DNA from 4 places in the Streptomyces sp. NBC_01622 genome. Region 1 is predicted to be linked to each of the others. Evidence: riboswitches for the same ligand, from Rfam matches in the RefSeq annotation. Region 1 holds a riboswitch; each other region holds the start of a gene.

Region 1 (7,472 bases):
GCTGGTGTCCCTGGGCGGTCACACGGATTGTCGATAGGTCGCTGCCATCACTCAAGTCAGCGTATCCGGTCGGCTTTCGATCACCCATGCCGCCCACCCCGTCCACCCCAGGCGGTATCGGATCATGACCGGTATGTTTTTGATCACCTGATAAGAACGGATATGTGTTGACTTAGGTGGAAGCCGTGGATCGTGTCTCGTACCGCACTTGAAGCCGAGCCCGCCGACCAGCCGCCTCCCGGGGACGACCACGCCTTCTTCGGCCAGCCCAAGGGGCTGCTCACGCTCTCCGGTCTCGAGGTCTGGGAGCGTTTCTCGTTCCTGGGCATGCAGGCCATCCTCGTCCTCTGCTTCGCGGATACCGTCGCGCACGGCGGCATGGGCATGTCGTCCGGAACGGCCGCATCCGTATCCGCAGCCTACGGAACCCTGGTCTATCTCGTCTCGGTCGCGGGCGGCTGGCTCGCCGACCGCATCCTCGGCTCGTACCGGGCGGTGCTGTGGGGCGGTGTCCTCATCGCGTGCGGGCACTACGCGATGGCGGTCCCGACCTCCACGATGACCTGGGTCGGCCTCGGTCTCATCAGCGCCGGCACCGGCCTGCTCAAACCCAACGTGGCCACCATGGTCGGCAAGCTCTACCGCACCGACGACGAGCGCCGGGACGCCGGTTTCGCGCTCTACTACATGGCCATCAACATCGGCGCGTTCGCGGGCCCGCTGATCACCGGCTGGCTCGGCGACCACGAGGGCTGGCACTGGGGCTTCTCGGCCGCCGCGATCGGCATGACCTTCGGACTGATCCAGTACGTCGCCGGCCGCCGTCATCTCGCCGGGCGCACAAACACGGCCGAGTTCGCACTCGCACCGGACGCGCTGTGCCGCGCGGTGCGGCTCGTCGTCGTAGGAATCCTGGTGGCCGCCGTCCTCGCGACCGGCCTGGCCCTCGCCGGGTGGCTCACCATGGGCCGCTTCGTCGACCTGCTCACGGTGATCTCCGTGATCGCGCCCGTCGTGTACTTCGCGGTGATGTTCATGAGCCCCCGGGTGACCCCCGAGGAACGCGGCCGACTGCGCCCGTACATCGTGCTCTTCCTGGCCTCGACCGTCTTCAACTTTCATTCTCTTCCAGGCCTATTCGACGATGATGCTGCTGGCCGCGTCGAACGCCGAGACGACCATCCTGGGTTTCGACTTCCCCGCGAGCTGGTACGCAAGCGCGCTCGGCGCCTTCGAGGTCGGGCTCGCGCCCGTGGTCGCCGCGCTCCGGGTCCGCATGGGGCGTGGCCGGCCGCACGCCTCCAACAAGATCGCGATCGGCGTCGTCCTCGGCGGACTCTCCTTCCTGCTGATGGTCCTGCCGACCAGCGGGCACAGCGGCGACGCCTACCGGATGTCGGCCTGGTGGATCGTCGGCTCGTACTTCCTGCTCGGCCTCGGCGACATCCTCCTGGAGACCTCCGGCATGTCGGCCACCACGAAGCTCACCCCGGCCGCGTTCTCCAGCCAGACCATGTCCCTCTGGTTCCTGTCCCTCGCCCTCGCGAACGGCATCCAGGCCCAGACGGTGAAGCTCTACGACGACGTCTTCAAGCCGGCCTACTTCGGCGTCAACGGCGCGATCGCGGTGGCCGCGGGCCTCGCGGTGATGGCCGCCGCGCCCTGGCTGCGCCGCACCATGCACCCGGCCCACTGAACCGAGGGGTCCCCTCATGCGCATCCGTACGTCCTTCCCCAACGAGACGGCCCACGAGGACATCCGCATCCCGATGCCCGACGGAACACGGCTCTACGCGCGCGTGTGGCGCCCGCTGACGAACGAACCCGTGCCGGCGCTCCTCGAATACCTCCCGTACCGCCTGACCGACTGGACCGCGCCCCGCGACGCCCAGCGCCACCCCTGGTACGCGGGCCACGGCTACGCCTCCGTCCGCGTCGACGTCCGCGGCCACGGCAACAGCGAGGGCACACCCGGCGACGAGTACGACGCGCAGGAACTCGCCGACGGCGTCGAGGTCGTCAACTGGCTTGCCGCACAACCCTGGTGCACCGGAAAGGTGGGCATGTTCGGCATCTCCTGGGGCGGCTTCAACTCCCTCCAGATCGCCGCCCTCGCCCCGGAGCCGTTGAAGGCGATCGTCACGGTCTGCGCCACGGACGACCGCTACGACAACGACGTGCACTACATGGGCGGTTCGGCCCTCGCCGTCGACCTGCACGCCTGGGCGGCCACCATGCTCGCCTTCGTCGCCCGCCCGCCGGACCCCGAGTACGCGGGCCTGATCTGGCGCGACATGTGGCTCAAGCGCCTCGAACGGATCGACCCGTTCATCCACACCTGGCTCGCCCACCAGCTCCGCGACGACTACTGGAAGCACGGCAGCGTCTGCGAGGACTACGGCGCGATCCGGGCGGCCGTCCTCGCGGTGGGCGGCTGGCACGACCCGTACCGCGACACGGTCCTACGGCTCGTCGAACACCTCCCGCCCGACCGGGTGCGCGGCCTGATCGGGCCGTGGTCCCACCAGTACCCCGACCGGGGCCTGCCGCCAGGACCCGCGATCGGCTTCCTCCAGGAGACCCTCCGCTGGTGGGACCACTGGCTGAAGCCTGCATCCGACAGTGCCTCCGGCACGGGGGACACCGGAGTCACCGCCGACCCGCTCCTGCGCGCCTACGTCAGCGACTCGCATCCTCCGGCCACGGTCTACGACACCCTGCCCGGCCGTTGGGTCGGCGAGCCCGCGTGGCCCTCGCCGCACGTGAAGACGACGACGTACGGTCTGCGGGGCGCGCCCGTCGTGGTCCGCTCCCCCATGCACACCGGTGTGGACGCGGGCCGTTTCTTCCCGTTCGGGAACGACGCCGACCTGCCGCCGGACCAGCGGGACGAGGACGCGCGGTCGGCGTGCTTCGAGTTCGAGGTGCCGGCCGAGACGTGGGTGCTGGGGCGGCCGAGGGTGCGGCTGCGGCTGACGAGTGAGGTGGAGCGCGGGCAGGTGATCGCCCGGCTGTGCGATGTCGCCCCGGACGGTTCCTCGACGCTGGTCACCCGGGGGGTGCTGAACCTGTCGGCTCGGCACGGGCGGGACCGGGCGGTGCCGTGGACGCCGGGCGCCACGGAGGACGTGACCTTCGAGCTGAACGCCATCGGGCACGCGTTCCCGCCCGGGCATCGCATCCGGCTCGCGGTGTCGTCGGCGTACTGGCCGTGGATCTGGCCGCAGCCGGAGTCGGGGGCGGGGTTCACGTTGGATCCGGAGGGGAGTGCGCTGGAACTTCCCGTGCGGGAGCGGGAGTTGACCTACGACATTCGCTTCGACGAGCCCGAGGAGGCCGCGCCGATCGGGGTCAACTACCCGGCCACGCTGGACGAGCCGCGGCCCGAGCGGCTGGTCGTGCGGGACGTGGCGAAGGGCGAGTGGCGGCTGGAGGTGGATCCCCGGTACGGCGGCACGCGTGTGTATCCGGACGGGCTTGAGTTCACCGAGGACGCGCTGGAGACGTACACGATCGACGAGTCGGATCCGTTGTCCGCCCGTACGCGGTCCGATTGGACGATCCGGCTGCATCGGCCGGAGCTGGGATGGGACACGACCGTGCGCACGCGGTCCGAGATCACTTGCGACGAAACGGACTTTATTACCTCGAATGAGGTGATCTGCACCGAGGGCAGCGAAGTGATCTTTCATCGCACCTGGGAGAAAAGGATTCCGAGAACTGCCAGTTGAGGACGAATGCCCGATTTGCCGTTCTTAATCCCGTCGTGAGTTGGGTCACGTATTTCTGTGGGTGACCTGTGGTCCTGTGTTTTTAGGTTTCCCCTTGCGGCTATTGACAGTTGAACCTTGGCTTACGCAAAGGATCAACTGCCCCATACGCCTCAGATCAAGGTCAATACGGGTTAGGTGTGATTCCGCCACTTGTTCCGGACATGTGCTCTCGCATAGTTTCCGGGCCTGTCGAGCGGAACGCCGAATCCTGCCGCCGCCCGGCATCCCAGTCACGAACTTCTCGCACGGCAGGAGCGGGGGACCCAGGTAAGTCGCCGGACCGGTCAGCACGACCGGGACGGCTTGGGGTTAAGTCACGTCCGTGAGGGCGTGGCCGGGCACCTCCCAGCCCGAACCCGACAGCTCACCTCGCAGGCGACGGAGAGGAACCTCGTCATGCCTGCATCCGCTCAGTCCCGCCGCGCCCGCCTTGTCCGCCGTGTCGTTGTCGCCGGTACCGGTGTCGCGATCCTCGCCCTGCCCGTCGTGGGGGCGACCACCGCCTCGGCCGCCACGACCTCGTCGACCACGGTCGCCGGGTACCCCAACACCCTTGACGGGTGGATCCGTGAGTCGCTCGCGATCATGGCGCAGAAGGGGATTCCGGGGACGTACAACGGGATCTACCGGAACGTGATCCGTGAGTCGTCCGGCAACCCGTACGCGATCAACAACTGGGACTCCAACGCGGCGGCCGGTACGCCGTCGAAGGGGCTGCTCCAGGTCATCGACCCGACGTTCAACGCGTATCACGTTGCCGGGACTTCGTTCGACCCGTATGACCCGGTTGCGAACATCACGGCTGCTTGCAACTACGCGGCGGCGGTGTACGGGTCGATCGACAACGTTTACGGGGCTTACTAGAAACGTGGGACCAGTCACGACGGGTTGTTTGTGCGTCTGACGCGCCGTCGTGGCTGGTCGCGCCCGCGCGGCGGAGCCGCAAATTGACACAGCCCCGCGCCCCCGAATGGGCCCCTTCGGCGCCATTCAAAGCTCAGCCGAAGAGTCTTTCCAGTACCACCGCGATGCCGTCGTCCTCGTTCGATGACGTCACCTCGTCCGCCACCGCCTTGAGTTCGGGGTGGGCGTTCGCCATCGCCACTCCATGTGCCGCCCAGTCGAACATCGGGATGTCGTTCGGCATGTCGCCGAAGGCGATGGTGTCGGAGGGGTGGAGGCCGAGGTGTCGGGCGGCGAGGGCGAGGCCCGTCGCCTTGGTGATGCCGAGTGGCTGGAGTTCGACGGTGCCGGGGCCCGACATGGTGACCGAGGCCAGTGAACCGACCACCGAGCGCGCCGTGGACGCCAACTCGTCGTCCTCCAGGGCCGGGTGACGGAGCAGCACCTTGCTGATCGGTTCGGACCACAAGTCGTCGCGCTTGCCCACCCGCACTGCGGGCAGCGTGGGGTGCGGCATCAGGTAGCCGGGCTCGATCAGCGTGAGGCCGTCCACTCCGTCCTGGTCGACCGCCGCGTACACCTGGCCCACTTCCGCCTCGATCTTGCCGAGCGCGGTCTCCGCCAACTCCCGGTCCAGGGTGACCGACCAGAGCAGACGGTCCGCGCCGGCGTCGTACAACTGCGCGCCCTGTCCGCACACCGCGAGCCCCCTGCTGCCGAGGTCTTCGAGGAGCGGTCGCACCCTCGGGGCGGGCCGGCCGGTGACGACCAGGTGCCGGGCGCCGGCCGCCGTCGCCCTCGCCAGTGCGATGCGGGACCGGTCGGAGAGTGTGTCGTCGCCGCGCAGCAGCGTTCCGTCCAGGTCGGTGGCGATCAGTGCATATGCGAGGGGTGCGGCCATGATCAGAGAATACGGATGGAACGCCCCACCGACTCGACACGAACCGGACGGCTGCTGCCTTCACATCCGTTGACCCGAGTTCCGGTTGGTTTGACAGTTACGGCGGTTATGCCGACTCCCGGACCACCAGTTCGGTGGGCAGGATCACGCCCGCCGTGTCCTCGCCGGCGATCTGAGCCAGCAGCATGCGGACCATCTCGGCGCTGATGCGGTCGTAGGGCTGCCGCATGGTGGTGAGTGCCGGGGTGATCGCCGTGGCCGCCGCCGAGTCGTCGAAGCCTCCGACAGCGATGTCATCCGGGACCGAACGGCCGGATTGCTGGAGGGTGTTGACGACTCCTAGGGCCATGAGGTCCGAGGCCACGAACACCGCGTCTATGTCGGGGGCCTGGGTGAGGAGTCGGCGGGCTGCTTCCTCGCCTCCCGTGCGGCGGTAGTCGCCCTCCACCACGAGTGCGGGGTCGTGGGGCAAGCCCGCCTCCGTGAGGACGTCCCGGTAACCGGCCAGGCGGTCGGGGCCGCCGGGGGCGTCGAGCGGGCCGGTGACCATGGCGATGCGGCGTCTGCCCCGGGAGATGAGGTGGCGGACCATCTCCTGGGCGCCGTCGCGGTCGGCTGCGGCCACGTAGCTGTACTTGGAGGCGGGGCCGAGCGGTTTGCCGCAGGCCACCAACGCGATGCCGGCGTCGCGGAGTTCGGCCGCCACCGGGTCGCCGCTGTGGTTGGAGACGAGCAGCACGCCGTCCACGTGGCCCGAGGTGATGTAGCGGGTGAGGCGGCGGCGGTCGTCCTTGGAGGAGGCCAGCATCAGGAGCAGGGGGATGTCGTGGCGGGCCAGGTGTTCGGTGCAACCCCGCAGCAGGACATTGAAGTTGGGGTCCTCGAAGAACTTCTCCTGCGGCTCGGTGAGGAGGAACGCCACCGAGTCCGACCGTCCGGTGCTCAGGGAGCGGGCGTGCCGGTTGACGACGTAGCCCGTCTTCCTGATCGCCGTCTCCACGGCGGTGCGGGCGGCCGGTGAGACGTAGTGGCCGCCGTTCAGGAAGCGGGAGACGGTCCCCCGGGAGACCCCTGCCTCCCGGGCCACGTCGTGGATGGTGGGCGGTTTGCGGCGTCCGTTCGGACTGGTGGTCATGGTCCTCGTTCTGCCGGTTCAGTGCGGTGGGGGGAGGTACGGCTCAGTACCTGCATCACTTGTGCCTCACGCCTTGACCGAGCCGCTCAGCAGGTCCAGGGACCAGAAGCGCTGGATCACCAGGAAGAGCGCGATCAGCGGCAGGATCGCGAGGAAGCAGCCCATGATGACCAGGGTGTAGAGGGCGGGTTGGGAGGCGCCCTGGTTGAGGAGGGTGTAAAGGCCCAGCGTGAGCGGGAACTTGGTGTCGTCCGCGAGCATCACGTACGGCAGCAGGAAGTTGTTCCAGATGCCGACGAACTGGAACAGGAACACCGTGATGAGCCCCGGCATCATCATCGGCACCGCGATCCGCGAGAAGATCCGCCACTCGCTCGCGCCGTCCATACGGGCGGCTTCGAGGAGTTCGGCGGGCACGGAGGCCGCCGCGTAGATACGGACGAGGTAGACGCCGTAGGGGGAGAGGATCGACGGCAGGAGCATCGACCAGTACGAGTCGGCCAGGCCCAGCTTCGAGAGGAGCAGGTACTGCGGGACCGTGAGCACGATGCTCGGGACGAGGACGCCGGCCAGCATCAGCTTGAAGACGAACTCCCGTCCCCTGAAGGCGAATCGGCCGAGCGCGTAGCCGCCGGCGGCCGAGACCGCGGCGGAGAGCAGGGCGCCGCCGCCCGCGTAGACGAGGGAGTTGACCATCCACTCCCAGTAGATGCCGTTCCGGTAGGAGCTCAACTCCTTGAGGTTGTCGAGGAATCCGGTG
Region 2 (7,472 bases), 3.4 Mb from region 1:
CGCGCGCGCTCGGCGTCGCCGCGCGCCACGGCGTCCACGATGGCCCCGTGCTCCGCCCAGGACTCCACGGGGTTGGCCGGCGCCTCCACCACGTACATCCAGGCGATCTTGTGCCGCAGCTGGGTCAGCATCGAGGTCAGCGCGGGGCTCCCGGAGGCCTGGGCCAGCGTCTCGTGGAACCAGCTGCCCAGGGAGCGCAGATCCTCGCTGTTGCCCCTCCTGGCGCGCTCCTGGCCCAGCCTGACGAGGCCGCGCAGCACCTTGAGGTGGGCCTCGGTACGCCGCTGGGCGGCGCGCGAGGCACCGAGCGGCTCCAGCAGCATCCGCATCTCCAGCAGGTCGGCGGCCTCCTGCTCGGTCGGTTCCGCGACGCACGCGCCCGCGTGCCGCCGGGTCACCACGAACCCCTCCGCCTCCAGCGTGCGCAGGGCCTCCCGCACGGGGACGCGCGAGACGCCGTACCGGCGCGCGAGGAGTTCCTCCGTGAGCCGGCCGCCGCGCTCGTAGACACCGGCGACGATGTCGTCCCGGATCGCCGTGCATACCGAGTGCGCCGGAATACGCATGTCCGACCTCCGCCTTAATCCCCGTGAAACGTCGACGATTGACGTGTGTTCCGTGACTCTATTGCAATCAGCGGGAATTTCCGATGGCGGACCGGAATCCATGGATATTTTTTGGACAGGAGGGGTCCGGAAACGCCGAAAGCCCCGGCCTGCGGGCCGGGGCTCCGGGAAGTGGGGTGGTGCGTCGTCAGACGTTGACGTCGTGCTTGCGGAGGTAGGCGACGGGGTCGACGTCCGAGCCGTACTCGGCGGTCGTGCGGGCCTCGAAGTGGAGGTGCGGTCCGGTGACGTTGCCGGTCGCCCCGGAGAGGCCGATCTGCTGACCCGGGGTGACCTTCTGGCCGACGGAGACGCCGATGGACGACAGGTGGCCGTACATGGTGTACATGCCGTCGGCCATCTTGATCACGACCTGGTTGCCGTACGAGCCGCCCCAGCCGGCCTCGACGACGGTGCCGGAGCCCACCGCGTGGACGCTGGTGCCGGTCGAGGCGTGGAAGTCGATGCCCGTGTGGGCGCCGGAGGACCACAGGGAGCCACCGGTCTTGTAGCCGGTGGACACATAGGAGTTGGCGACCGGCGCGACGAAGGTGTTGAGCCTCTTGCGCTCGGCCTCACGGGCGGCGCGCGCCTGGGCCTCACGGGCCGCCTCGGCCTGGGCGGCGGCCTTGGCGCGGGCGGTCTCCTCGGCGAGCGTCTCGGCGGCGGCCCGCCGCTGGGCGACGGCCTGGGCGTCGATCTTCTCGGCCACGGAGTCGCCGATGGCGACGACGGGCGTGAGGCCGGTCTGTTCGGGGGCGGGCTCGGCGGCGAACGCGGGGGCGCTGGCCAGGGTGCCGACGACTCCGGTGGTGGCGAACGCGGCGACGCTCGCGGCGCGAACGGTGGTGCGGTGGGTCCGGCTCGGGCGACGGTGCTTCCCGGTGGCGCGGGTGAACGCCATGAAGTGGCTGGTCCTTTCCTTCCTTCTCGCCTACCGGGTTAGCTGACGGGTTCGGAGCAGGAAGGTCTCCTACGGACTCCCCCGCCACGCGCGCGGGCGTCCGATTCACCCCAGGGACTCATGTGGGTCCCCGGCTCCCCTGGCTCGCGCCGTACGGGGACTCGGCGATGACTGTCCGGTGCCGCGAGTGCGGCGCGGTGCCTGACGGACAGCCGGACCGACGCTAAGGGGGGCCACTTTCAATCCCCAAACGGATCACGGTTTTTGTAGCGCATGCCACAGGGCAGACAGGCAACCTCTCCCCCAATTCGGACAATAGGGAGCCCTGATGGCGGTTCAGTCATCAGGGCTCCCCCACGCGCGCGTGCCGCTGTTCCGACTACTCCGCCGGAACGACGGTCACTTCGCCGATACCGAGGGCCTCGACGGGCTCCTTGATCTGCTCCGCGTCGCCGACGAGGATCGTCACCAGACGGTCCACCGGGAAGGCGTTGACAACCGCCGCGGTGGCCTCCACGGTGCCGGTCGCGGCGAGCTGCTGGTACAGCGTCGCCTGGTACTCGTCGGGCAGGTGTTGCTCGACCTGGTCGGCCAGCGTGCTCGCCACGGCCGCGGCGGTCTCGTACTTGAGCGGCGCCACCCCGACGAGGTTCTGTACGGCGATGTCCCGCTCGGCGTCGGTGAGTCCGCCCTCGGCGAGCTTGCGGAGCACCGTCCACAGGTCGTCCAGGGCGGGACCCGTGTTCGGGGTGTCCACGGAGCCGCTGATGGCGAGCATCGAGGCGCCCGTGCCGTCGGGTGCCGAACGCAGCACCTGGCCGAAGGCCCGCACACCGTAGGTGTAGCCCTTCTCCTCGCGCAGGACGCGGTCCAGGCGGGAGGTGAGGGTGCCGCCGAGGCAGTACGTGCCGAGCACCTGCGCCGGCCACACGCGGTCGTGCCGGTCGGCTCCGACGCGGCCGATGAGCAGCTGCGTCTGGACGGCGCCGGGCCGGTGCACGATCACGACCCGCCCGGTGTCGTCGGCGGTCACCGGCGGCACGGGGCGCGGCTGGCCGGCGGGGCCGGTCCACGAGCCCAGGGTGTCGGCGAGCAGCGCGTCCAGGTCGATGCCGGTGAGGTCGCCGACGACCACGACGGTGGCGGTCGCGGGGCGGACGTGCCGGTCGTAGAAGGCGCGTACGGCCCCGGAGTCGATCTTCTGGACGGTCTCCTCGGTACCCTGGCGCGGGCGCGACATGCGCGAGCTCGCCGGGAACAGCTCCTTGGAGAGCTCCTTGGCCGCGCGGCGGGACGGGTTGGCCGTCTCGTGCGGGATCTCGTCGAGGCGGTTGCGGACCAGCCGCTCGACCTCGCTGTCCGCGAAGGCGGGCGCCCTGAGGGCGTCCGACAGCAGGCCGAGGCCCTTGACCAGGCGCGAGGCCGGGACCTCCAGGCTCAGGCGCAGTCCGGGGTGGTCGGCGTGCGCATCGAGAGTGGCGCCGGAGCGCTCCAGCTCGGCGGCGAACTCCTCGGCGGAGTGCTTGTCGGTGCCCTCGGAGAAGGCACGCGCGGTGATCGTGGCGACGCCGTCCAGGCCTGCCGGTTCGGCTTCCAGGGGTGCGTCGAGAAGCACCTCGACGGCGACGACCTGCTGGCCGGGCCGGTGGCAGCGCAGGACCGTCAGGCCGTTGCCGAGCGTCCCGCGCTCGGGCGCCGGGAAGGCCCACGGCCTGGCCTCGCCCGCCTGGGGCTGCGGGTGGAATTCCATCGTGGCGAGCTCGGTCACTTGGCCGCCTCCTCGTTCTCGTCGCCGGCCTCGGCCGCTGCTACTTCGTCGGCGTCATTGTCGGCATCCTCGTCCGCGATCGGCTCGTAAACGAGCACCGCGCGGTTGTCGGGCCGCAGGCGCGTCTTGGCGACCTCCTGGACCTCCTCCGCCGTCACGTCCAGGACGCGCTGTACGGCGGTCAGGGCGAGCTGCGGGTCGCCGAACAGGACGGCGTAGCGGCACAGTTCGTCCGCGCGGCCCGCGACCGTGCCGAGCCGGTCCAGCCACTCGCGCTCCAACTGGGCCTGGGCGCGCTCCATTTCCTCGGCCGTGGGGCCCTCCGCGGCGAACCGGGCGAGCTCCTCGTCGATGGCTGCCTCGATGACGGGCACCTCGACGTCACCGGACGTCTTGACGTCCAGCCACCCCAGGGAGGGCGCTCCGGCCAGCCGCAGCAGACCGAAGCCGGCCGCGACGGCCGTACGGTCGCGCCGTACAAGGCGGTTGTAGAGGAGCGAGGACTCGCCGCCGCCGAGGATGGTGAGGGCCAGGTCGGCCGCGTCGGACGCGCGCGTGCCGTCCTCCGGGAGCCGGTAGGCGCACATCAGGGCGCGGGCCGGGACCTCCTCCTCGACGATCTCGCGCAGTTCGCCGCCCATCGTGTCGGGCAGTGAGCCGTCACGGGGTGTGGGCTTGCCGTCGTGCGAGGCGATGGACCCGAAGTACCTCTCGATCCAGGCGAGCGTCTGCTCGGGGTCGATGTCGCCGACCACGGACAGGACCGCGTTGTTGGGCGCGTAGTAGGTGCGGAAGAACGCGCGGGCGTCCTCCAGGGTGGCCGCGTCCAGGTCCGCCATCGAGCCGATGGGCGTGTGGTGGTAGGGGTGGCCCTCCGGGTAGGCGAGCGCGGTCAGCTTCTCGAACGCCGTCCCGTAGGGCACGTTGTCGTAGCGCTGGCGGCGCTCGTTCTTGACGACGTCCCGCTGGTTCTCCATCGACTCCTCGTCGAGGGCGGCGAGCAGGGAGCCCATGCGGTCGGCCTCCAGCCAGAGGGCGAGCTCCAACTGGTGGGTGGGCATGGTCTCGAAGTAGTTGGTGCGCTCGAAGCTGGTGGTGCCGTTGAGCGAACCGCCCGCGCCCTGCACCAGTTCGAAGTGTCCGTTGCCCTTCACCTGTCCGGAGCCCTGGAACATCAGGTGCTCGAAGAGGTGAGCCAGGCCGGTACGCCCCTTGACCTCGTGGCGGGAACCGACGTCGTACCAGAGGCACACCGCCGCGACCGGGGTCAGGTGGTCCTCGGAGAGCACCACGCGCAGACCGTTGGCCAAACGGTGTTCGGTCGCTGTCAGACCGCCGGACCCTGCCTCGGCGGTGGCCGTGTGACCCATGGGCATGTACGTCCCTTCGATCGCGGATTCTCTGGCTGGAACCGCAGAAATCCTGCTCGTCCCGCCACTGTATGCAAGCGTGCGGACCGTCGGCGAAGTTCCCGGCGGACGTACGCCGAGAGCGAGATCGCGTAGCCTGCGGGCAGTCGCACACGTGGACCCACGCGGCAGCCGTCGGTGACGGAGCCGAGCGGCCAACGCCGGGTCCTGGTCCGCGTTGTCAGTGCCGCGGTCCACAATGGTTCACGTCAAGACCCCGTTCACGCTTCAGCAAGAGTGAGCCGAAGGGGAGCGACCCCCAGGCGAGCGACCAGAAAAGAGGAGCCGGCAGCGATGGCCCGCCGCAGCACGAAGACCCCGCCGCCCGACGACTCGTTCGAGGAGCGGATCCTCGACATCGACGTCGTCGACGAGATGCAGGGCTCCTACCTTGAGTACGCGTACTCGGTCATCTACTCCCGCGCCCTGCCGGACGCCCGGGACGGCCTGAAGCCGGTCCACCGCCGGATCGTCTACCAGATGGACGAGATGGGCCTGCGCCCCGACCGCGGCTATGTGAAGTGCGCGCGTGTCGTCGGCGACGTCATGGGCAAGCTGCACCCGCACGGCGACGCGTCGATCTACGACGCCCTGGTGCGCATGGCGCAGCCCTTCTCCATGCGCGTCCCCCTGGCCGACGGCCACGGCAACTTCGGCTCGCTGGGCAACGACGACCCGCCCGCCGCCATGCGGTACACCGAGTGCCGGCCGTCCGAGGCCGCGAACCTGATGACCGAGTCGATCGACGAGGACACGGTCGACTTCGCCCCGAACTACGACGGCCAGGAGCGGGAGCCGGTGGCCCTGCCCGCAGCCTTCCCGAACCTGCTGGTGAACGGCTCGTCGGGCATCGCCGTCGGCATGGCCACCAACATGCCGCCGCACAACCTGGGCGAAGTCATCGCGGCGGCCCGCCATCTGATCCGCTATCCGAACGCGGACCTCGACACCCTGATGCGGCACGTTCCAGGCCCCGATCTGCCCACGGGCGGCCGGATCGTCGGCCTGAGCGGCATCCGGGACGCCTACGAGACGGGCCGCGGCACCTTCAAGATCCGCGCCACCGTGGCCGTGGACAACGTGACGGCGCGCCGCAAGGGCCTCGTCGTCACCGAACTGCCCTTCTCCGTGGGCCCGGAGAAGGTGATCGCCAAGATCAAGGACCTGGTCGGCGCGAAGAAGCTGCAGGGCATCGCCGACGTCAAGGACCTCACCGACCGCGCGCACGGCCTGCGCCTGGTCATCGAGATCAAGAACGGCTTCGTCCCTGAAGCGGTCCTGGAGCAGCTCTACAAGCTGACGCCGATGGAGGAGTCCTTCGGCATCAACAACGTCGCCCTGGTGGACGGCCAGCCCCTCACGCTGGGCCTCAAGGAACTCCTGGAGGTCTATCTCGACCACCGCTTCGACGTCGTACGGCGGCGCAGCGAGTTCCGCCGCACCAAGCGGCGCGACCGCCTCCACCTCGTGGAGGGTCTGCTCACCGCGCTCGTCGACATCGACGAGGTCATCCGGATCATCCGCTCCAGCGACAACTCCGCGCAGGCGAAGCAGAGTCTGATGGAGCGCTTCTCGCTGTCGGACATCCAGACGCAGTACATCCTGGACACGCCGCTGCGCCGGCTCACCCGGTTCGACCGGATCGAGCTGGAGTCGGAGATGGAGCGCCTCACCGCGGAGATCGCCGAGCTGTCCCGCATCCTGGAGTCGGACACCGAGCTGCGCAAGCTGGTCTCGACCGAACTGGCCGCGGTGGCCAAGAAGTTCGGCACCGACCGGCGTACGGTCCTGCTGGAGTCGGCGGGCGCCCCCGACGCCACGGTGCCGCTCCAGGTGGCCGACGACCCGTGCCGGGTACTGCTCTCCTCGACGGGACTGCTGGCCCGCACGGCGAACGGCGAGCCCTTCCCGGAGGACGCCGAGGCCCGGCGCGTCAAGCACGACGTGATCGTCTCGGCGGTCCCGGCCACGGCACGTGGCGAGCTGGGCGCTGTCACCTCGGCCGGCCGCCTCCTGCGGATCAACGTCGTAGACCTCCCGCAACTCCCGGAGACGGCCGCCGCGCCGAACCTCTCCGGCGGCGCGCCGGTCTCGGAGTTCGTCTCCCTGGACGAGGGCGAGACGGTCATCTGCCTGACGACCCTCGACGAGTCCTCCCCGGGTCTGGCCATCGGCACGGAGCAGGGCGTCGTCAAGCGCGTGGTCCCCGACTACCCCACGAACAAGGAGGAGTTGGAGGTCATCACGCTCAAGGACGGCGACCGGATCGTCGGCGCGATCGAGCTGCGCACCGGCGAGGAGGACCTGGTCTTCATCACGGACGACGCCCAACTCCTGCGCTACCAGGCCTCCCAGGTCCGCCCCCAGGGCCGCCCGGCCGGCGGCATGGCGGGCATCAAGCTCACCGACGGCGCGAAGGTCATCTCGTTCACGGCCGTCGATCCGGCTGTGGACGCGGTCGTCTTCACGGTCGCGGGCTCGCGCGGCACGCTCGACGACTCCGTCCAGACGACGGCCAAGCTGACCCCGATCGACCAGTACCCCCGCAAGGGCCGCGCCACCGGCGGCGTCCGCTGCCAGCGCTTCCTGAAGGGCGAGGACTGCCTGTCCCTGGCCTGGGCGGGCGCCGTACCGGCCAGGGCCGCACAACGGGACGGCACCCCGGCCGAACTCCCGGAGATGGACCCGCGCCGCGACGGCTCGGGCGTGTCCCTGCCGAAGACGGTGTCGGTGGTGGCGGGCCCGGTGTAGCCCGCGCCCGCCCGGCCTACGGCTCCGGGTCCGGG
Region 3 (7,472 bases), 4.8 Mb from region 1:
ATGTCGGGGTTCTACATCCTGGACCCGGACCAGATGTGTGCGGCGAAGGGTGTGCAGGGCGATCACGTCGTGACGCGGATGACGTTGCCGGTCAGTTCGCAGTGCGTCACGTCGGACGGCGTGGGCACCGAGTTGGTGCCGGACTGGGTGAACCCCGTGATCTTCATGGGACTCCCCCTGCTGGCGCTCGCCCTCACGACGGGGACCTGGGCGGGAGTACGGCGGCTCCGTGCCCTGCGGTGAGACGTCCCTTCGACGACGCGGCGAACCCGGCCGTCGACGCCGTCGACGCCGTCGAGGGGACTGTCGCCCGTGTCAGCGCTCGTTGGCCAGGTCGAGTTCCGCCGGAGTCGCCGCCGGCTTCGGCCCCGACTCCAGCCCCACCGGCTCCGCACCCCGCCAGGGACGCGCGAGCGTACCCCCGTGAGGCAGCCACCAACGGTCCGTCGTCAGCTCGGCGCCCGGCTCGAAGGGCTCGCCCGGCCTCGGGGTGGCCACCGCCTGGCCCGCCGCTTCGGCCGCGTCCGCGGTCCACTCGCCGGGCTCGGCCCACGCGTGCAGCGCCAGGTTGAACGTGCCCCAGTGGATGGGCAGCAGCACTCCGTGCGCCTGCCCGCCCTGGAGGTCGAGGTGGGCGCGCATGCCCTCCTCGGGCGTCATGTGGATGTCGGGCCAGAACTCGCTGTAGGCGCCGATCTGGATCATCGTGGCGTCGAACGGGCCGTGCGCCGCGCCGATGTCCTTGAAGCCCTCGAAGTAACCGGTGTCACCGCTGTGGTAGATCCGGTGCTCGTCACCGGCGACGACCCAGGAGGCCCAGAGCGTGTGCTGGGTGTTGCGCAGGCCCCGGCCGCAGAAGTGGCGGGCCGGGGTCGCGGTCAGGGTGAGGCCGCCGACCCTGGTCTCCTCGTTCCAGTCCAGCTCGCGCAGCCGGTCCGGGGAGACACCCCAGTGCTCCAGGTGGGCACCGACGCCCAGCGGCACGGCGAACAGGGTGTCCGTGTCGGCCAGCGCCTTGATCGAGGGCATGTCCAGGTGGTCGTAGTGGTCGTGCGAGATGACCACGACGTCGACGGGACCGAGGGCGGCCAGCGGCAGGGGCACCGGGTGCAGCCGCTTGGGGCCGGCGAACGGGAACGGGGAGCAGCGCTCGCCCCAGACCGGGTCGAAGAGGACCCGGTGGCCGTCGATCTCCGCCAGCACGCTGGAGTGGCCCATCCACGTCAGGCGCAGCCCGGTGGCGGCCGGCCTGGCCAGGTCGGCGAGGGTGGTGGCGTGCACGGGCAGCGTGCCGTCGGGGGCACGGCGGACCCGCGCCTCCTTGTCCAGGTAGGCCTTGCCCATCTCGCGCATCGTGCCGCCGGACGGGCGGACGTTCGTGTTGCCCCCGGGGTTCTGGAAGACCCCGTTCTTGAAGTGGGGCGATCTGCGGATGCGCGCCAGGCGCTCGCCGCTCGGGTCCGCGCCGAAGGCCGCGGGCTGCAGCGCGCGGAGCCCGGAGCTCAGGGTACGGATTCCGGTCACGGTGCCTCCAGGTGGAGTCGGTCAGGCTTTCCATTATGGTCGACCCCTGTGACAACGCCGGTGCATCGGCTTCGCGGGGCCGTCATTCCAAGGAAAGACCAAAGTTCCGGTCCCGGGGTCGACGCCGCGGGGTGGAATTCGATCTTCCGTTGACAGGACACGGCCCCACTTCCGATACTGACTCGCCGTTCAGTACCAGCCGCCCGGTACACGCTTCAGCACTCGTCCTGCCGGCCGACGCCGCGAGGAGTCCGTATGACCGCCCCCTTGATGTCGCTCACCTGGACCGACCACGTCACCGGACGCCAGGGCTTCCTGGTCGTCGACCGGCTGGTGCGCGGGGTGTCCAGCGGCGGGCTGCGGATGCGGCCGGGCTGCACCCTCGACGAGGTGGCGGGGCTCGCCCGCGGCATGACCATGAAGGAGGCGCTGCACTACGACCCGGCGGGCCGTTACATCCCGCTGGGCGGCGCCAAGGGCGGCATCGACTGCGACCCCCAGGACCCGGTGTCGTACGGCCTCCTCGTGCGGTATCTGCGGGCCATGCGGCCGTACGTCGAGAGTTTCTGGACGACGGGTGAGGACCTCGGGCTCAGCCAGGACCTGGTGGACCGGGCCGCCGCGGAGGCGGGGCTCGTGTCGTCGATCCAGGCCGTGTATCCGCTGCTCGACGACGAGGCCGCGGCGCGGCGGCGGCTCGCGGACGCGTTCGCGGTCGAGGTGGACGGCATCGGTCTCGACGAGCTGGTCGGCGGCTGCGGGGTCGCCGAGTCGGCGCTCGCGGCGCTGGACCGGGCGGGCGTGCCGTACGCGGGGACGCGGGTCGCCGTGCAGGGTCTGGGCACCATGGGCGGGGCCACGGCACGGTTCCTCACGCGCGCGGGGCTGACGGTGGTGGCCGTCGCCGACGTCAAGGGGACGATCGCCAACCCGGCCGGACTCGACGTGGACGCGCTGCTCGCGGCGCGGGACGCGTACGGCACCGTGGACCGGTCCGTGCTGCGCTCCGGCGACCGCGAACTCCCGGGCGGGGACTGGCTGTCCGTCGAGGCGGAGGTGCTGGTTCCGGCGGCGGTGTCGTACGCGGTCGACACCGTGAACCAGGGGGCGGTCACCGCTCGCTGGATCGTCGAGGCGGCCAACATGCCGGTACTGCCGGAGGCGGAGGAACTGCTCTCCGCGCGCGGGGTCGTCGTACTGCCGGACGTGGTCGTGAACTCCGGGACGAACGCCTGGTGGTGGTGGACCCTGTTCGGCGACATCGGTGCGGACGCGGACGAGGCGTTCGCCCACACCCGGCGTTCGATGCGCGCCCTGATCGAGCTGATGCTGGCCCGCGCGGAGGCCGACGGCACGACACCGCGCGCCGCCGCGCACGCCATCGTCGCCGACCGGCTGCCGGTCATCGCGGAGCGGTTCGGCTGGTACCGGTGAGGCACGGGGCAACAGCTTCGCGGGCCACGGAATAAGGTGGCCGGGTGGCGAGAGTGCGGTTGGGTGTGGCGGAGCGGCGTGCGGAGTTGCTGCGGGCCGCGGTCGAGCAGATCGAGGCGCGGGGTGTGGCGGCGGTCAGGATCGCCGATGTGGCCTCGGCGCTCGGGGTGAGCAACGCGCTGGTGCTCTATCACTTCTCGACCAAGGAGAAGCTGGTCGCCGCCGCGTTCGCTCATGCCGCCGAGGACGATCTCGCGCATCTGCGCAAGCTGCTCGGCCGGCGGACGACCGCGCTGCGCCGGCTGCGTGCGGCGGTGCGCTGGTACGCGCCGACCGGGCAGGCCAAGGGGTGGCGGCTGTGGATCGAGGGCTGGGCGGCGGCGCTGCGCGAACCCGCCCTGCTGGAGGTCACGCGCGATCTCGACCGGCAGTGGAAGCAGGCGCTCGCGGAGGTCGTCGCCGAGGGGGTGATCGCGGGCGAGTTCCACTGCGCGGACCCGAACGCCGCGGCCCTGCGCCTCACGGCTCTCCTGGACGGTCTGGCCGTACAGATGACGGCGTACGCGGGCGCGGTGTCGCGGACGCGGGCCCTGGAGTGGGTCGACGAGGCGCTCGCGCGGGAACTCGGCCTGGAGCGGGCGGCGTTGACCGCTCCCTGAAACGGGCGGTACCGGACGGAGTTCTCCGGCATCGGGGAACGGCCCGCGGTCGCTCTCACACCCCGGGCACGTCCTCCTCGGCGCGTCGCTCCCGTCGTTCCGTCAAGCGACCGACTCGATCCGCATCTTGATGTCGTCGGGCGACAGCGCGCCCTTGGCCTCCACGTGGTCGCCCGAGGACTCGCCGCGCAGTCGGCGTCCGATCCACGGCACCAGGTACTCGCGCGCCCAGTGCACGTCGTCGCGGCGGATGTCGAGCGTGCCGCGCGGCGGAAGCGGCGGCCAGGGCTGGTCCGGGTCGGCCGGGACCTCGACGCCGAGGACCTGACCGGCGCGGAGCGCCACGCGCGTGTGGCCCTCGGGAGAGAGGTGGAGCCGGTCGCCGTCCCAGGCCCGGCGGTCCTGGACCGTCTTCAGAGACCACAGGTCGAGCACCGGGCAGCCGTAGCGGTCGGCGATGGCACGCACATGCCCGTTGTAGGTGGCGATCTTGCCGCGCAGATGCTTGAGCACCGGCACACCACGGGTGTCGAAGCCGGTCGTCACCAGGACGGTGCCGACGGCGGAGGTGAGGTCGGCGACCGCGCGTTCGAAGCGCTCGGCCACCTCGTCGGGGTCGGTGCCGGGACGGATGATGTCGTTGCCGCCCGCGCAGAAGGAGACCAGGTCGGGGCCGATCTCCTTGGCCCGGGTGAGCTGGTCGGCCACGATCTGGTCGAGCAGTTTCCCGCGCACGGCGAGGTTGGTGTACTCGAAGTCGCCCTCGGGCCGCCGGTCCGCGAGCAGTACCGCGAACCGGTCGGCCCAGCCGACCATCGCCCCGTCGGGCCCGGGGTCGCCGACGCCCTCGGTGAAGCTGTCCCCCACCGCCACGTACGACCCGATCACTGATCTGTTGCCACTCTTCGAATCGTTAGCCACGGCAACCATAGTTCACCCTGGTGTGTGACCTACGCGATCGTAATATGGGGTTGACGGACGGTGAGATAAGCCACTTGTAAAGGGTTGTCCAAAGTCGGAATAAGCCCCTGGTCAGGGGCGTTGACCCCGGGAACTGCCCTGCACCGGGCCCTGATGTCAGCCGACGGTGACGCCGTGCGAGCGGAGGTAGGCGACCGGGTCCACGTCCGAGCCGTAGTACGGAGTGGTCCGGATCTCGAAGTGCAGGTGCGGGCCGGTCACATTGCCGGTCGCGCCGGAAAGGCCGATCTGCTGACCCTCGGTCACGGTCTGGCCGGCCGAGACGGACAGCTGCGACATGTGGGCGTACTGCGAGTACTCGCCGTCCGCATGCCGGATGACGACCTCGTTGCCGTAGGCGCCGTCGTAGGCCGCCGAGACGACCGTACCTGCGGCGACCGCCTTGACGGTGGTGCCGGTCGGGACGACGAAGTCGACGCCCGTGTGATAGCCGCTGGACCACATGCTGCCCGCGACGTGGTAGCCGGTACCGATGGTGCCGCCGGTCACGGGGAGGGTGTAGCCGCTGGAGGTGCTGGTGGTGTCGGCGCTCTGGGTGGCGGTCGTCTTCTTCGAAGAGGAGGACGAAGTGGACGAAGTGCCGGACGACTTGGCCGTGCTCGCCCCGGTGTCCGTGCTCGTGCTCGTCGTGGCCTTCTTGCCGAGGGAGAGCTTGAGGCCCGGGTGGATCAGCGAGGGGTCGGCGCCGATGGCCTCGCGGTTGTCCTGGTAGATCTTCTTCCAACCGCCGGTGACGTCCTGGTCCTCGGCGATCTTCGCGAGCCAGTCGCCCGCCTTCACCGAATACGTCTTGACGCCTTCGGTCTTGGCGGTCGCCGCCTTCTGCGTCACCGTCTTCTCAGTTGCCGGAACCGATTGAACGGCCTTTTCCGGAGCGGAAGTCGAAGTGGCCGCATGGGCGCCGGTGGCCCCCATGAGCGGAAGGGCGAGCGCGGCACCGCCGGTTCCGGCTAGGGCTATCGAGCGGGTGAGGCGCTGGGACTTGGGACGGCGGTGCTTACCCTTCGCGGGCATGACGAATTCCTCTCCGGCGCCTGCGGGGTGAGCTGTCGGGTGCGGGCTGGAGATGCCCGGCCGCGCGCTGGGCGCGGCTTTACCCCAAGCCCGTTCCGGAGACCGGAACAGGCGTCCTACCTGTGGGTCCCCCGCTCCTGCCGCATACGGGTGGGTGTGTGCGGAGTCCGGTCGGCGGCAGGATTGGGCGTCCGTCCGGATTGGTGGCGAACGTAAGCGAGGAAGACGCAAAGGGACAAGCAGGAGGTTCCACGGTTTTGTGTTTCTTGTGATCTCCTGTGGGAATTCACAGTCACCCTGCGTGAATTCCCACCCGACTTCGCCCTCAATTCCCCTGGAAAAGCATGTCAATTACGTGAACATGACGAGCGACGTACGGTCACGGATATGACGCTGCTCACGTACAACCCCTCAGCTTCCCTTATTCCAGAGCGAGTTGTAACGAAGGCTGCAATTCGGACAGAAGGCTCAGATGCGACGCAGCCGGAGAACCGTCGCATCGAGGTCACCCCGCAGCCCGGTCCGCAGCCCGTGGTGCAACAGGACAGCGCCTCGGTGGACTTCGCCCGTTTCGAGGCATTCGTACGACGCCGCCGGGTCGAGTCCGCGCAGCCGGAGCGCCGGTACCGGCTCGCCGTAGTGCTGCGCCTGGAGCAGGGCGAGGACGACGCTCTCGTCGCCGCGCGTGTACTGCACGGCGCTCAGTCCGCCGGTCGGCGGGCGCAGCCGGTGGAGGTCGCCGTGCTGCACGAGCGGCCGGATCTCCTTGTAGAGGCCGATCCACTCGCGGGCCTCGGCTAGTTCCTCCTCGGTCCACTCCGAGAGGTCGCCGCCCACGCCGAGCACCCCGGCCATGGCACTCACGAACCGGAAGCGCAGGCTGCTGACCCGGTCGTTGAGCTGGGTGTTCGGGCTGTCGGTGACCCAGGCGGCCATCACGCGCGCGGGGTGGATCTGGCTGAAGCCGTGCTGGATGGCGAGCCGGTCGAGCGGGTCGGTGTTGTCCGAGGTCCACACCTGGTCCGTACGGCTGAGGATGCCGAGGTCGATCCGGCCGCCGCCGCCCGAGCAGGACTCGAAGGCCACACCGGGGTGGGCCTCCCGCAGCCGGTCCAACAGGGCGTACAACGCGCGCACATGGTCGACCCAGAGGCGCTGCGGATAGGCGTCGCCGGGCCAGCCCGCGTCGGTGAAGCAGCGGTTGAAGTCCCACTTCACATAGTCGATGGGGGCGCTGGAGAGGAGGCCGTCGAGCTGCTCCCAGAGATACTCCTGGACGTCCTCGCGGGCGAGGTTGAGGACGAGCTGATTGCGGAACTCCGTCCGCTTTCGCCCCTCCTGGTACTGCACCCAGTCCGGGTGGGCGCGGTAGAGGTCGCTGTCCGGGTTGATCATCTCGGGCTCGACCCAGATGCCGAACTGCATGCCCAGTGAGTGGACGCGGTCGGCGAGCGGCTTGAGGCCGGCGGGGAAGCGGTCCGGGTTGGGGGTCCAGTCGCCGAGTCCGGCACGGTCGCTGGTGCGGGCGCCGAACCAGCCGTCGTCGACCACGAACAGCTCGACGCCGGCCGCCGCCGCACGCTGCGCGAGCACCTCCTGCTGCTCCTCGGAGATGTCGAACTGCGTGGCCTCCCAGGAGTTGTAGAGCACCGGCCGGTCCCGGTCGGCGTCCGGGATGACGTACGTCCGCTGGTAGTCGTGCCAGGTGCGGCTGGCGCCGCCGAAGCCGGCGTCGCTCCACAGGGCCGCGAAGAGGGGTGTCGTGAAGGACTCCCCGGCCGCGAGGCTCAGCAGCCCGGACTCGTCGTACCCGACGCCGCCGGTGATCTGCACGCGCGCGTCCGGGAGTTGGGCCACGGC
Region 4 (7,472 bases), 2.9 Mb from region 1:
CGACACACCCGGACCAACGCGGCCACACCGGCAAGACCGTCAAACCATCTCACTCAGCGACCCGGGAAGTACGGACCCAGCGCCCCGCCCGCCCCAGCGTGCACACAGGCGTTTCCACAGGTCAGCTCATATTTCCGCACCCTAGACAGCACCCTAGGCTGTGGTACTCAAGTCGTAGAGAGCACTGATTCGGCGGCTACTTCTTGCCACTCCCAGAGGTTCCTCCGTGCCGGAACTCCATCACGGCAGTCGATCAAGGATCCCAGCCCGGCAGCACCACCGCACTACCCAACACCACCAACAAGCCCGCCAGCTGATCGCTTACACCACGAAGCAACCGGCCAGGTTCCGTGCGCTGCTGATGAGCACGAAACACATCCCCGAGCTCGACGAGGTCTCCGCAGCGCATCGGGCCGCAGGGTGTGGGGGACGATCCGCTGCGCGATCTTTCCCCCTTGCCTGATCCCTGGGGGCGCCCCGTCAGGGGAGACGGCACGAGCCCGGGGCACCGCAGTGGGCTCGATAGCCGGAGCGGAGGCCTCTGCGGCGGGGAAACGGCCGGAGAACACCGCGGCTGCAGCGTCGTGTGCCGGCGCTCGTCGTACTGCCACCGGGGACACGGTAGGACTCGCATGATCGGGGATACCCACCCGATCGCCGACGACCGCGGTGCAGCAACGGGCCTGTTGAGGCTCAGGCATTCCAGCCGGGCCGCCCACACCCATTGACGGACGCTCCTACCGCGGCGAGTCGCGACAGGCTCGCAGATCAGGGTGGCCATGGGAGGACCACAGGCCAGTTGCCGAATGCAACGGCGACAACACTCCCGACATAGAGCCGTCAAACCGTGACAGGAATGTGAGACACGAGCCCCCACAGGGAGCAATAAAGGCCCTCCGACCTGGGCATTTTACTTGATCACTAGAATCCGCTCCCATCATAACGTCATGTACGTCCTGTACATTTCTTACAGATGCCGAAGGAGGGGTACCCATGACCCGACCGTTCGCCCGCCATGTCCTGCCCGAATTCACGGAGCGCACCAGCTCCGGGCACCGGACGATGGATCCGTACTCGAAGCTGCTGGAGGAACGGATCGTCTTCCTCGGGACGCCGATCGACGACATCTCGGCGAACGACGTGATGGCCCAGTTCATGCACCTCGAGTACCAGGCACCGGACCGGGACATCTCGCTGTACATCAACTCGCCCGGCGGCTCGTTCACCGCGATGTCGGCGATCTACGACACGCTGCGGTTCGTCACGTGCGACGTGGAGACGATCTGCCTCGGCCAGGCCGGCACCAGCGCGGCGGTGCTGCTTGCGGCGGGCACCCCGGGCAAGCGGTCGGCGCTGCCGGGCGCGCGGATGGTGCTCCACCAGCCCTCACTGCCCGAGCCGATCCAGGGTCAGGCGAGTGATCTCGCTATCCAGGCCGAGGAGTTGGCGCGCACCCGGTCCCAACTGGAGGCCGTACTCGCCCTGCACACGGGCCGGACGGTGGAGCAGGTGAGCCAGGACATCGAGCGGGACCGCATTCTGGATGCCCAACAGGCCCTGGAATACGGGCTGGTGGACCGGATCGTGTCGACCCGGAAGACCTCGCTCACCGAGCCCGGCGGGGAGTGAGCCGACGATGCTGCCGCCGGAGCTTCCGCCGCTGCCCGCACTGACGCGCGCCGAGGGCGAGTTGATCGACCGTTATCTGGATGTGGCCGACCTGCTGGGCCGTATCAACCCCGCGCACCACGGGGACACGTACCGTGGACTGAGGGCCGCTCAGGCACTGGTGGCCAAGGCCACCGAACTGCGGGACGCGCTGGCCCTGATGCACCAGCGGGGCGAGACCGAACTGCACGCCCCCACCCTCACGCGGGCGCTGCGCGTGCTGGACGGGGAGCGCCGCACGGCTCGCGTCACGATCCCCGCACCCTCCGACAGTTGACGGACACGCGACCGTCCCGGGCGGGGGCGAAACGGGCCGAACGGTGTACCCCCGATCGGCGTAGTCGCCGCTCCGCCCATGCGGCCGTCCGGGTTGCGCAACACGCGTAGCCCGAGGGGCGGGTGAGGTGTTCCGGTGCTGGTCCGAGGGTCATGCACCCTCGACACGCCTTCGAACACAGCCGCGTTCAGCCGAACGGGTGAGTGGTGAGTAACCCCACAAATCCCCGATTCCGTTGGGCTTTCCGGACATTCATAGGTGAAGATCCCTGTCTGACGACAAGACCCCGCCGCAGCGGCGGGGCGATCCGGGCGGACGCCGAGTCCTGCCGCCGCCCGGATGACAGGTCGACAGGATTGCATCGGCAGGAGTGGAGGACCCAAGCACGACGGGTCGCCGGGACGGTCACGCCATGACCGGGTCGAGCAGCCCTTGGGGTGAAGCCGCGAGTGTGCGGCCGGGCAACTTCGCCAGCCCGAATCCGACAGGTCATCCTTCACAGGCGGCTGACGAAGGGTTGCGCATGACTGCGCTCAATCGTGTCCCGTCGCTGATGGTCCGGGCCGGTACGGCTTCGGCCTTCGCCATCGCCGCCGTAGGCGGTTCCGTCGTGATCCCGGGTGTCGCATCCGACGCCGCGGCCGCGACACCCGCGACAAAGGCACTCCAGGTCGCGGCGTCCAAGAAGGGTGCCCCGTACAGGTACGGGGCCACCGGACCGGGCCGCTTCGACTGCTCCGGGCTCACGCTGTACTCGTACAAGAAGGCGGGCAAGAAGCTGCCCCGTACGGCGGCCCAGCAGTACAACAAGACCCACCACATCTCGGCCAAGAGCCGCAAGGCCGGGGACCTCGTCTTCTTCCACTCGGGCTCCAGCGTCTACCACGTCGGCATCTACGCCGGCAAGGGAAAGATCTGGCACGCCCCGAGGACCGGGGACGTGGTGCGGTTGCAGAAGATCTGGACCAAGAGCGTCTGGTACGGCCGGGTCAGCTGACCTGCGCTGAAAACTCCCGAGGGGGTGGCGGTCTCCTGACGGACCGCCACCCCCTCGGGTGTCCGGAGGTGTTCGGCATGGTCCGCTACGGCTCCTGCTGGCCCGCCGCGGTCACCGGGCGGGCCGGTACCGTCCAGGGCACCTCGATGGAGACCGTCTTGCCGCCCTCCAGGGTGGGCCGGACCCTGAGTTTGCCGCCGCACTCCGCGGTCAGCCAGCGGATGATCACCATGCCCCGGCCGTTGTCCTGTTGGACGGCGGCCGGCAGGCGTTTCGGGAAGCGGGGATGGCTGTCGGTGACTCCGATGCGCAGCTGTTCGTCACGCTCCAGCTCGATGTCCACCGTGAAGGTGGGTGACTGTCCGAAGGTGTGCTGTACGGCGTTGGTGGCGAGTTCGGAGACGATGAGGCGGATGGTGTCGGCAACCTCCGTGTCCGCCGGCAGTCCCCATTCCACGAGGGTCCCGACCACGTAGGAGCGGGCGGTGGAGACCGAGGCGGGATCGCTCGGCAGAGTGACGGATGCTTCCAGATGGTCTGCCATGGCGCGGTCGTCCCTTTCCCGCGGGACCGGTGTCCGGCACGGAGCGGATGGTTCGAGTACGGTCCCGGACTGGTGCTTCTTCGCCAGACTGCCATTACCGCGTCGGTAACAGTGGCGATCCACCAAGATATGCATATATCTGTCGCTCGAAGCGGTGAACTCTGCGACCCCAGACCGTATTTGGGCGGCTCGGAAGGAGTAAGGAGAAACCCATGCAGTACGGTCCCGCGGTGCGCCGCCGGAAACTGGGCGCCGAACTCCGCGCGTTGCGTGCGGATGCGGGGCTCACCAGCGGTGAGGCGGCCCGGCTGGTCGGCTGGCACCAGTCGAAGGTGAGCCGGATCGAGACCGGCGCGAGTGGCGTGAAACCGCCCGACGTCCGGTTACTCCTGGACGCCTACCAGGTCGGCGACGCACAACTCCGGGACATGCTGCTCGTGTTGGCGGGCTCGGACGACGGCGGCGGCCGGCACCACTGGTGGCACGCCTATCGCGGTGTACTGCCGCCCGCCTACCGGGACTTCATCAGCCTGGAGTCACAGGCAAGCACGATCCGCACCCTGGAAACCTCGGTGGTGCCCGGACTGCTGCAGACACGCGAGTACGCCCGGGCGGTGACCCGGGCCGCCGTGGGAGGCCTCGACAACGACGGGCCGGAGCGGCTCGACGCGCTGGTGCAGGTGCGGCTGGCCCGGCAGGACATCCTGCGGGCGGATCCGCCGCTGGAACTGAGCGTGGTCCTCGACGAGGCGGTGGTGCGCCGGGAGGTCGGCGGGCCGGGTGTGATGGCACGGCAGCTGGAGCGGCTCATCGAGGCGGCCCAGCTGCCCCAAGTCCGGCTTCAGGTCTTGCCGTTCGCCGCAGGAGCACACATCGGCATCACCGGACCTTTCGTTATCTTCTCCTTTCCGAGCACTTCTGATCTGGACGTGGTTGTTCTCGACCACTTGACGAGTAGCCTCTACCTCGAACGGAAAGAAGACCTAGAGGCCTACAGCGAGGCCTTCAACACCCTTCAGTTCCACGCCCTTTCGCCCGAGGACTCGTTGGACTACATCGCCGGGATAGGTGACGGCGCGTAAGGAGGCACCATGTCTGCACTGCCTCGGAACGTACCTTCCAGTACCGAACTGTCCGGAGTGCGGTGGCTGCGCAGCAGCTACAGCACGGGAGCGAACAACTGCGTCGAGGCGGCCCGTCCGCGCTCGGGCCCCGACACGGGGCTGCTCGCCGTACGCGACTCCAAGGACCCGCAAGGACCCGCCCTGCTCTTCTCCCCCGAGAGCTGGACGGGCTTCCTCACCGCGTTCCACTGATCGGTTCGGCCATCAGCGACTCACGGCCGTGTCACGCCGACTCATGGTCGCGTCTCGCCGATCACACGTACAGCGCGTTCGATCTCGGCCCCGGAGAGGTCCGCTCGGGCGGTCAGCCTGAGCCGTGAGATGCCGTCGGGCACGGAAGGAGGACGGAAGCAGCCCACGGCCAGCCCTGCCGTACGGCAGTCGGCCGCCCATTGCACGGCCGCCTCCGGGGACGGTGCCCGCACCGACACCACCGCGGCGTCCGGACGTACCGCTTCCAGACCCGCGGCGGTGAACCGTGTGTGCAGTTCACCCGCCACGGCGCGCGCCCGGGCGGCCCGCTCGGGCTCGCGCCGCAGCAGGGTGAGCGCCGCCAGCGCGGCTCCGACGGCGGCCGGGGCGAGGCCTGTGTCGAAGATGAACGTCCGCGCCGCGTTGACCAGATGGTCGATCACCCGGGCCGGCCCGAGCACGGCCCCGCCCTGACTGCCCAGCGACTTGGACAGGGTGACCGTCACGACCACGTCCTCGGCCCCCGCGAGCCCCGCCGCGTACGGCGCCCCGCGCCCGCCCTCGCCCAGCACCCCGAGCCCGTGCGCGTCGTCGAGCAGCAGCCCCGCCCCGAACTCCCGGCTCGCCTCGGCGAGCGCCCCCACCGGAGCCGCGTCCCCGTCCACGGAGAACACCGAGTCGGACACGACGACGGCCGGCCCGTCATGCGTCCGCAGCGCCTTCCGCACCCCGTCCGGATCCGCGTGTCCCACGACCTGGGTGGCGCCCCGGGCCAGCCGGCAGCCGTCGATCAGCGAGGCGTGGTTGCCCGCGTCGGAGACGATCAGCGAGCCGTGCGGCGCGAGCGTGGTGACCGCGGCGAGGTTGGCCGCGTAGCCGGAGGAGAAGACGAGAGCGGCCTCGAACCCGGTGAACTCGGCCAGCTCGCGCTCCAACTGGGCATGCAGTTCGGTCGTGCCCGTGACGAGCCGCGACCCGGTGGACCCGCCGCCCCAGGTCCGCGCCGCCGCCGCGGCCCCCTCGACGACCTCGGGATGGTGGGCGAGGCCCAGGTAGTCGTTGCTCGCCAGATCGAGGAGCGGCGAGTCGGCGGGGCGCGGGCGCAGGGTCCGTACGAGCCCGGCGCGGCGGCGCAGCTCCGCCTGGTCGTCGATCCAGCCGAACGCCATGGTTCCTCCGGGGCTTTTGTAGGCAGTGCACAGACACTAATCGGACGACCAGCCGCCCATGGTGTGGTGATACCCACACCGCCGGCCCCATGTCTTGTGCAATCTCTCCTTGGCCGAGGGCGGTCCCGTAGGACAGGATCGGGACTCATGGACCTGCTGAACACGCTCGTGGACAAGGGGCTTCGGCGCGAGCTGCCGACCCGCGCCGAAGCACTCGCCGTCCTCGCCACCTCCGACGACGACCTGCTGGACGTCGTGGCCGCGGCCGGAAAGGTGCGCCGGCACTGGTTCGGCCGACGGGTGAAGCTCAACTACCTCGTCAACCTGAAGTCCGGCCTGTGCCCCGAGGACTGCTCGTACTGCTCGCAGCGGCTCGGCTCCAAGGCCGACATCCTGAAGTACACGTGGCTGAAACCCGACGACGCCTCGAAGGCCGCGGCGGCCGGTGTGGCGGGTGGCGCCAAGCGGGTCTGTCTGGTGGCCTCCGGCCGGGGCCCGACCGACCGGGACGTGGACCGGGTCGCGGGCACCATCAAGGCGATCAAGGACCAGAACGAGGGGGTCGAGGTGTGCGCCTGCCTCGGCCTGCTCTCCGACGGCCAGGCCGACCGGCTGCGCGACGCGGGCGCGGACGCCTACAACCACAACCTCAACACGTCCGAGTCGACGTACGGGGACATCACGACCACCCACACGTACGCCGACCGCGTCGACACCGTGCAGAAGGCGCACGCGGCCGGGCTCTCCGCCTGCTCCGGCCTGATCGCCGGCATGGGCGAGACGGACGAGGACCTGGTCGACGTCGTCTTCTCGCTGCGCGACCTCGACCCGGACTCGGTGCCGGTGAACTTCCTGATCCCGATGGAGGGCACCCCGCTCGCCCAGGAGTGGCACCTCACCCCGCAGCGGTGTCTGCGCATCCTCGCGATGGTGCGGTTCGTGTGCCCGGACGTCGAGGTGCGCATCGCGGGCGGCCGTGAGGTCCACCTGCGCACGATGCAGCCCCTCGCCCTGAACCTCGCCAACTCGATCTTCCTCGGCGACTATCTGACGTCCGAGGGCCAGGCCGGCCACGCCGACCTGGAGATGATCGCGGACGCGGGGTTCGAGGTGGAGGGCGCGGGCGAGGTGACGCTGCCGGAGCACCGGGCTGCGGCGGGTGGCTGCGGGTCCCATGAGGGAGCCTGCGGGGGCTGCGACTCGCACGAGGGCGCCGGCGTCTGTGGCTCGGCCCCCGCTTCCACGCCCGCGCCGCAGGTCGACGAGGTCCGTCGGGACCTGGTCGCCGTACGCCGTCGAGGTGCCGGAACGGATCTCGCGCCCAATGCCTGACCCGACCGGCCGCCTGCCCGTCCCGGAGCTGCTGGAGCTGGACCGTCGGCACGTCTGGCATCCGTACGGTCCGATGCCCGGCCGTGTCGAACCGCTCGTCGTGGAATCGGCGAGCGGGGTCCGGCTCCGGCTGGCTGACGGATCGGGCGAGTTGGTCGACGGGATGTCG

Evidence for each region. Region 1 has a riboswitch for cyclic di-AMP ahead of OH768_RS30720 (transglycosylase SLT domain-containing protein). Riboswitches for the same ligand answer to the same signal wherever they lie in the genome.
Region 2: it holds a riboswitch for cyclic di-AMP, as region 1 does, so the genes downstream of both, OH768_RS14305 (M23 family metallopeptidase) here and OH768_RS30720 (transglycosylase SLT domain-containing protein) in region 1, are expected to answer to the same signal.
Region 3: it holds a riboswitch for cyclic di-AMP, as region 1 does, so the genes downstream of both, OH768_RS08455 (peptidoglycan DD-metalloendopeptidase family protein) here and OH768_RS30720 (transglycosylase SLT domain-containing protein) in region 1, are expected to answer to the same signal.
Region 4: it holds a riboswitch for cyclic di-AMP, as region 1 does, so the genes downstream of both, OH768_RS44455 (C40 family peptidase) here and OH768_RS30720 (transglycosylase SLT domain-containing protein) in region 1, are expected to answer to the same signal.

What each region holds. Positions count from the first base shown of each region.
Region 1 is NZ_CP109293.1:6,660,449-6,667,920, reverse strand. Features, by position in the region: partial or broken gene OH768_RS30730 (peptide MFS transporter) at 193-1,696, shown strand; gene OH768_RS30725 (CocE/NonD family hydrolase) at 1,713-3,731, shown strand; cyclic di-AMP (ydaO/yuaA leader) riboswitch at 3,963-4,164, shown strand; gene OH768_RS30720 (transglycosylase SLT domain-containing protein) at 4,170-4,637, shown strand; gene OH768_RS30715 (HAD family hydrolase) at 4,771-5,577, opposite strand; gene OH768_RS30710 (LacI family DNA-binding transcriptional regulator) at 5,684-6,712, opposite strand; gene OH768_RS30705 (carbohydrate ABC transporter permease) at 6,779-7,472, opposite strand, start outside.
Region 2 is NZ_CP109293.1:3,213,438-3,220,909, forward strand. Features, by position in the region: gene OH768_RS14300 (GntR family transcriptional regulator) at 1-566, opposite strand, end outside; gene OH768_RS14305 (M23 family metallopeptidase) at 754-1,509, opposite strand; cyclic di-AMP (ydaO/yuaA leader) riboswitch at 1,523-1,686, opposite strand; gene OH768_RS14310 (M16 family metallopeptidase) at 1,889-3,277, opposite strand; gene OH768_RS14315 (M16 family metallopeptidase) at 3,274-4,647, opposite strand; gene OH768_RS14320 (DNA topoisomerase (ATP-hydrolyzing) subunit A) at 4,981-7,437, shown strand; gene OH768_RS14325 (GTP-binding protein) at 7,454-7,472, opposite strand, start outside.
Region 3 is NZ_CP109293.1:1,821,069-1,828,540, forward strand. Features, by position in the region: gene OH768_RS08430 (hypothetical protein) at 1-243, shown strand, start outside; gene OH768_RS08435 (MBL fold metallo-hydrolase) at 316-1,524, opposite strand; gene OH768_RS08440 (Glu/Leu/Phe/Val dehydrogenase dimerization domain-containing protein) at 1,780-2,958, shown strand; gene OH768_RS08445 (TetR/AcrR family transcriptional regulator) at 3,003-3,617, shown strand; gene OH768_RS08450 (SGNH/GDSL hydrolase family protein) at 3,720-4,505, opposite strand; gene OH768_RS08455 (peptidoglycan DD-metalloendopeptidase family protein) at 4,695-5,612, opposite strand; cyclic di-AMP (ydaO/yuaA leader) riboswitch at 5,617-5,779, opposite strand; gene OH768_RS08460 (alpha-galactosidase) at 6,081-7,472, opposite strand, start outside.
Region 4 is NZ_CP109293.1:9,569,082-9,576,553, reverse strand. Features, by position in the region: gene OH768_RS44465 (ATP-dependent Clp protease proteolytic subunit) at 994-1,629, shown strand; gene OH768_RS44460 (hypothetical protein) at 1,637-1,945, shown strand; cyclic di-AMP (ydaO/yuaA leader) riboswitch at 2,284-2,465, shown strand; gene OH768_RS44455 (C40 family peptidase) at 2,469-2,942, shown strand; gene OH768_RS44450 (ATP-binding protein) at 3,028-3,486, opposite strand; gene OH768_RS44445 (helix-turn-helix domain-containing protein) at 3,699-4,568, shown strand; gene OH768_RS44440 (DUF397 domain-containing protein) at 4,578-4,802, shown strand; gene OH768_RS44435 (8-amino-7-oxononanoate synthase) at 4,844-5,971, opposite strand; gene bioB (biotin synthase BioB) at 6,119-7,303, shown strand; gene OH768_RS44425 (adenosylmethionine--8-amino-7-oxononanoate transaminase) at 7,296-7,472, shown strand, end outside.